2 regions of the Streptomyces sp. CC224B genome follow, and region 1 is predicted to be linked to the other one. Evidence: riboswitches for the same ligand, from Rfam matches in the RefSeq annotation. Region 1 holds a riboswitch; the other holds the start of a gene.
What was found. A riboswitch is a leader RNA that binds a small molecule or an ion and turns the genes downstream of it on or off. The one in region 1 is predicted to bind S-adenosylmethionine.

Region 1 (3,394 bases):
ACGGACGAACTCAGGAGCGGCTATGAGCGCTGTGACCCCCGCTGGAGGCGACACCGCGGCGGGCCGTTCCTGGCCCGACGTGCTGAACGGCCTGCTGGACGGCCGAGACCAGAGCGCCGACGACACGGCCTGGGCGATGGACCGCATCATGCGCGGCGAGGCGACCGACGCGCAGATCGCGGGCTTCGCCGTCGCGCTGCGCGCCAAGGGCGAGACGGTCGCGGAGATCTCCGGCCTGGTCCGGGCGATGTACGAGCACGCCCACGTCATCGACGTACCGGGGCCGAGCGTCGACATCGTCGGCACCGGCGGCGACGGCGCCAAGACCGTCAACATCTCGACCATGTCCGCGATCGTCGTCGCCGGGACCGGCGCCAGGGTCGTCAAGCACGGCAACCGCGCGGCGTCCAGCGCGTCCGGCGCCTCCGACGTCCTGGAGAAGCTCGGCGTCAACCTGGAGCTGACCCCGGAGCGGGTGCGGGAGGTCGCGGACGAGGCCGGCATCACCTTCTGCTTCGCCGTCAAGTTCCACCCGGCGCTGCGCCACGTGGCGCCCGCGCGGCGCGAGCTGGGCATCCGGACGACCTTCAACTTCCTCGGCCCGCTGACCAACCCGGCCAGGGTGCGCGCCCAGGCCACCGGCGTCGCGGACGCGCGGATGGCGCCGATCCTCGCCGGCGTCCTCGCCGAGCGCGGCTCCTCGGCGCTCGTCTTCCGCGGCGACGACGGCCTGGACGAGCTCACCACGACCGCCACCTCCCGGGTGTGGGTGGTGCGGGACGGGCAGGTCCGCGAGGAGGCCTTCGACCCGCGCGACGTCGGCATCGGCCTGGTGCCCGTCGAGGCGCTGCGGGGCGCCGACGCCTCCTACAACGCGGAGGTCGCGCGGCGGCTCCTGGACGGCGAGACCGGCCCCGTGCGGGACGCGGTGCTGCTCAACTCGGCGGCGGCCCTGGTCGCCCTGGAGCCGGGCGAGGGCCCCCTGACGGAGCGGATCCGCACCGGGATGGCGCGGGCGGCGGAGTCGATCGACTCGGGCGCGGCGCGGAGCGCGCTGGCGCGCTGGGTGGCGGCCAGCAACCGCTGACCGCGAGCCGGGCCCGTGACCGCGGGCCCGGCCGGGTGTGGCGCACACCGCAGTCCGCATCCTGGACCGCGGTGTTGCGCCGCGAAGATCGTGTGGCAAGATGCTGCGCAGGTCATGAGTGACAGCGACTACGGCCCCGGCCCGCTGTCCGGCAACCCTCCGTCCGTGGCGGGGTGCCCCGGGTGAAGACCAGGCGGTGGACAGCAAGGTCCACCGCAAGCGCGGACCCCTCGCAACCCTGGGGTCCTGGTCCTCAAGGGAGCAGTCTCGTGAGCAAGCGAATGCGCTAGGGCCTCGTCGCCCCTCTTCCGCGCACCCTTTTCCCCTTTCGTCACTGCGCCGCGCCGCCGGTCGTCGCCGCCGCCCGCGCAGTGAACTCGCCTGCCTCGTACGGGAGTTCGCCATGTCCGCACGCCCTGCCGCCGCCACCGCCGCCACCACGACCGCCGTCGCCGCCGAGACCGCCGACCCCTGCTGCGCCGCCCCGCTACCGGTGCTCGGCCGGGACGTCACCGTCCCCCTCGTCACCGGCGGCGAGGTGACGTACGCCGCGCTCGACTACGCGGCCAGCGCGCCCGCGCTCCAGCGGGTCTGGGACGACGTGGCCGCGTACGCGCCGTACTACGGCAGCGTGCACCGCGGCGCCGGGTACCTCTCGCAGCTCTCGACCGACCTGTTCGAGAACTCCCGCGCCGCCGTGGCCGCGTTCCTCGGCTGCCGCGAGGACGACCAGGTGATCTTCACGCGGTCCACCACGGACTCGCTGAACCTGCTGGCCGCGGCCCTCCCCGCCGACTGCCAGGTCTTCGTCTTCGAGACCGAGCACCACGCCTCGCTGCTGCCGTGGCGCGACGCGCGCGTCACCTACCTGGACGCGCCCCGCACGCCCGACGAGGCCGTGCGGAACCTGGAGCGGGCCCTCGCCGCCCGCGACCCCCACGGGCCCGCCCTGGTCTGCGTGACCGGCGCCTCGAACGTCACCGGTGAGCTGTGGCCGGTGCGCGAACTCACCGCCGCCGCGCACGCGCACGGCGCCCGCGTCGTCCTCGACGCCGCACAGCTCGCGCCCCACCACCCCGTGGAGATCGCGGAGTCGGACGTCGACTGGGTCGCCTTCTCCGGGCACAAGCTGTACGCGCCCTTCGGCTCCGGGGTGCTCGCCGGGCGGGCCGACTGGCTGCGCGCCGCCGAGCCCTACCTGGCCGGCGGGGGCGCCTCGCGGGCGGTGGCGCGCCGCGCCGACGGGGGAGTGGACGTGGAGTGGCACGACACCGCCGCGCGGCACGAGGCCGGCTCGCCGAACGTCATCGGCGCCTACGCCGTCGCCTCCGCCTGCAAGGCCCTGACCGATGCGGGTTTCGAGACGCTGGTCGCGCGCGAGCGGTACCTGATCGGCAAGGTGCGCGCGGGCCTCGCGGAGGTGCCCGAGGTGCGGGTGCTCTCGCTGTTCGGGGACGACGCGCCCCGCGTGGGGGTGCTCTCGTTCGTGGTGGACGGCTGGAACAGCTCGCACTTCGCCGCCGCGCTCTCCGCCGAGTACGGCATCGGCGTCCGCGACGGCCTGTTCTGCGCCCACCCGCTGGTGCGCACGCTCCTCGGTGGCGCGCCCGACGAGCCCGGTGAGTGCGGTGCCCCGGAGGCCGCGCCCGGCGAGCGGTCGCTGAACGCGATCCGGGTGAGCTTCGGCGCGGGCACCCCCGACGAGCACGTCGAGCGGTTCGTCCGCGCGGTCAGGGAGCTGGTCCGCGACGGCGCGCGGTGGAGCTACCGCACCGTGGACGGACGCTGCGTACCCGACACCGGCGCCGCCACCGCCGAGGCCACCGCCGCCTGACCCGGCAGGCGTGCGCCGAGCACGATCACCCGCAGGGCCCGCTCGGTGGCGTCGATGGGGAACTCGGCCCCCCGGCCGAGCGCCTCGGTGAGCGTCACCGGGGTGCTTCGCGCGTCGTCCTCAAACGCCGGACGGGCTGGATTCTTCCGCCGAGCGCGGCTGAGATCCGCAGCTGTGGCCGCGGGAGAAATGTCCAGCCCGTCCGGCGCTTGAGGACGAGCGCGCCGGCGCGATGACAGAGGTCCGGGGGGGCGGAGCCCCGTGGTTTCGGGAAGGGGCGGGATGTGGACGCCCCGCGCGGAGTCTGCCGGGCAGGGCCTAGGAGTCGAGGCCGATCGCGAACGCCGCCTCCAGGTCGTGCTGGGAGTACGTGCGGAACGCGACGTGCGTGTCCGTGCCCTCCACGCCCGGGATCTTGCTGATCCGGCCCGGGATGACGTCGGCCAGGTCGTCGTGGCGGGCCACGCGGACCA
Region 2 (3,394 bases), on a different contig from region 1:
GGCACCGGCGCACCGAGCACCGCCGCACCCAGCGCTGGCGCACCGGGCACCCGCAGTCCAGGCACCCGCAGACCGGGCACCCGCAGCCCGCGCGACAGCAGACCGGGCGACAGCAGACCGGGCGCCGACGACCGGGCGCCACCGCGCTGGGCACCGGTGCACCGAGCACCGCCGCACCCAGCACCGCCGCGCCGAGCACCGGCGCACCCAGCACCGCCGCACCGAGCACCAACGCACCGGGCGCCGCCGCACCGAGCACCACCGCACCGAGCACCGCCGCGCCAGGCACCCGCGCACCCAGCACCAACGCCCCAAGCGCCGCCGCCCCAGACGCCGACAAGCCCGCCGCACGCGGTCACCGGGCCGGGCCCCGCGGGGCTAACCCGCGAGCCCCGCCGCGCGGAACGCGTCCAGGCTCGGCCGGATCGTCGCCGTCGCCTGCGACGTCCCGGCGACCGCGTCCAGGGTCTTCAGGCCGTCCCCGGTGTTGAGGACGACCGTGGTGAGGGAGGGGTCCAGGAGCCCCGCCTCGATCAGCTTCTTCGTGACGCCGACCGTCACGCCGCCCGCGGTCTCCGCGAAGATGCCCTCCGTCCGGGCGAGCAGCTTGATGGCGTCGACGATGCGGGCGTCGTCGACGTCCTCGACGGCGCCGCCGGTGCGGCGGGCGATGTCCAGGACGTAGGGGCCGTCGGCCGGGTTGCCGATGGCGAGGGACTTGGCGATGGTGTCCGGCTTCTGCGGGCGCACGACGTCGTGACCGGCCTTGTACGCCGCGGCGACCGGCGAGCAGCCCGTCGCCTGGGCGCCGAAGATCTTGTACGGCTTGTCCTCGACCAGGCCGAGCTTGACCAGCTCCTTCAGCCCCTTGTCGATCTTCGTGAGCTGGGAGCCGGAGGCGATCGGGACGACGAGCTGGTCCGGCAGTCGCCAGCCGAGCTGCTCGCAGATCTCGTAGGCGAGGGTCTTGGAGCCCTCGCCGTAGTACGGCCGCAGGTTCACGTTGACGAAGCCCCAGCCCTCGCCCAGCGGGTCGCCGATGAGCTCGGAGCAGAAGCGGTTCACGTCGTCGTACGTGCCCTCGATGCCGACGAGCTCGCCGCCGTAGACCGCGGCCATGACGACCTTGCCCTGCTCCAGGTCGTGCGGGATGAACACGCAGGAGCGGAAGCCCGCGCGGGCGGCGGCGGCGCCGACGGCACCCGCGAGGTTGCCGGTGGAGGAGCAGGACAGGGTGGTGAAGCCGAACGCGCGCGCGGCCTCGAGCGCCTGGGCGACGACGCGGTCCTTGAAGGAGTGCGTGGGGTTGCCGGAGTCGTCCTTGACGAACAACTTCCCCTGCTCGACGCCGAGTTCGCGGGCCAGGTTGTCGGCCTGGACGAGCTTGGTCCAGCCCGGGTTGAGGTTCGGCTTGTCGGCGACGTCGGCGGGGACGGGCAGCAGCGGGGCGTACCGCCAGATGTTCGCGGGGCCGGACTCGATGGTCCTGCGCAGCGCCTCGGGGTCGCCCTCCGGCAGGTCGTACGCGACTTCGAGCGGGCCGAAGCACTCGGCGCAGGCGAAGATCGGGCCGAGCGGGAAGAGCGTGCCGCACTCGCGGCAGGTGAGGCCGGACGCGGGACCGAGGTCGACGGCGGCGCCCGTACCGGATGTACCGGACGACGTGTCGGCGGGCGTGGAAGGGGTGGCGACGGTCTGCACAGCCATGGAGGCGAGGCCCTTTCTCCTCATCTTCCTCACGACGCATCTCGCCGTGAGACGGAATTGGCACCTTCCCTAGCCGGGAGCCTCGCGGTGCGCCGATGGCGTCGTACGAGACCGACTGGAGGGTTGCCGGGGCTTCAACGGGCCGTGTCCCTCTGCCCCTCTGGATGAGCGGTATGTGGTTGTGGTGCCGGGCGTCAGGAACGCCCGGGACGGCCGGGGACCCCGACATGCGATGGTCACCGGCGTTGTTCAAGACTGTAACCGAAGCCCTGGACCGTTGAGATAGTCGTCCGAACCGCGAGATGGGTCACACCGGACGGCCGAGAGGAGGAGTGGCGCGTGCTGGAAGAGGTCGAGCGCTGGCTGAGCCGGCGTTCCTGGTCGGTCGCCGACCGCCCCCTGGACCGCCTCGCCGCCGCGAAGCTGGCGGCGGGCACCACGGTGAGCGTCGTGCTGCCCGCGCTCGACGAGGAGCGGACCGTCGGCGAGATCGTCGCCGAGATCCGCCGCGAGCTGATCGAGCGGACCCCGCTCGTGGACGAGCTCGTGGTGGTGGACTCCGGCTCGCGGGATCGCACGGCGGAGGTGGCGCGCGCCGCGGGCGCCCGGGTCGTGCGCCGGGACGACGTCCTGCCGCGCCTGCCCGCCGTGCCCGGCAAGGGCGAGGTGCTGTGGCGGTCACTGCTGGTGACGAGCGGCGACGTGGTGGCGTTCGTGGACGCCGACCTGAAGGAGTTCTCGGCCGACTTCGTGACCGGCATCGTCGGCCCGCTGCTCACCGAGCCCGACGTGCAGTTCGTCAAGGCCATGTACGACCGCCCGCTGACGGTCTCCGACGGCTCCGAGACCCCCGGCGACGACGCCTCGGGCGCGACGGCGGGCCAGGGCGGCCGGGTCACCGAGCTGATGGCGCGCCCGCTCCTGAACATGCACTGGCCGCAGCTCGCGGGCTTCGTCCAGCCCCTCGGCGGCGAGTACGCGGCCCGCAGGTCGCTCCTGGAGCGGCTGCCGTTCCCGGTCGGGTACGGCGTGGAGCTGGGGCTGCTCGTGGACGCGCTGCACACCGTGGGCCTGGACGCGCTCGCCCAGGTCGACGTCGGGGTGCGCCGGCACCGGCACCAGGACGGGCAGGCGCTGGGCCGCATGGCGGCGGCGATCTACCGCACGGCCCAGCTCCGGCTCGCCCGCGGCCACCTGGTCCGGCCCGAGCTGACGCAGTTCGTCCGGGGCGCGTCCGGGTTCGAGCCGCGGACGTACGCGGTGGACACGGAGGAGCGGCCGCCGATGGCGGAGATCGCGGAGTACGTGGCGCGGCGCGCGGCCTGACCGGACACCCGCGGCCCGCCGCGCCCGGCCGCCCTCGGCCGCCCCCGGGGGCCCTTCGACCGCGCGGCCGCCCCGCCGATCCCGCCGGCTCTGCCGGTCCCGTCCGTCCTGGCCGTCCCGCCGGCTCTGTCGGTCCCGTCGGTTGCGGTCCGTACCCCGCGGCCCCCTGCGCCCCGCCGCGGGGGGTGGGGAACCGGTCACTGTTCCGGGTGGCGCCGCCGGTCGTACGCCTGGGCGTTTACGGACAAGCGGTAGCGGCTAGGTTCGATTCCATGGTTTCCGCACATGCCGACGCCGCCCAGGTCCTCGTCGCGTCCAATCGCGGCCCCGTCTCGTACGCCGTCGGGGAGGACGGCGAGCT

Region 2: it holds a riboswitch for S-adenosylmethionine, as region 1 does, so the genes downstream of both, thrC (threonine synthase) here and QK440_RS20970 (aminotransferase class V-fold PLP-dependent enzyme) in region 1, are expected to answer to the same signal.

What each region holds. Positions count from the first base shown of each region.
Region 1 covers NZ_JASCXL010000051.1:28,938-32,331, reverse strand. The annotation lists gene trpD (anthranilate phosphoribosyltransferase) at 23-1,087, shown strand; SAM riboswitch class IV at 1,198-1,315, shown strand; gene QK440_RS20970 (aminotransferase class V-fold PLP-dependent enzyme) at 1,491-2,921, shown strand; partial or broken gene QK440_RS20965 (glycerate kinase) at 2,852-3,022, opposite strand; gene QK440_RS20960 (Lrp/AsnC ligand binding domain-containing protein) at 3,240-3,394, opposite strand, start outside.
Region 2 covers NZ_JASCXL010000155.1:7,605-10,998, reverse strand. The annotation lists gene thrC (threonine synthase) at 379-1,731, opposite strand; SAM riboswitch class I at 1,725-1,878, opposite strand; gene QK440_RS37545 (glucosyl-3-phosphoglycerate synthase) at 2,047-3,033, shown strand; gene QK440_RS37540 (trehalose-6-phosphate synthase) at 3,306-3,394, shown strand, end outside.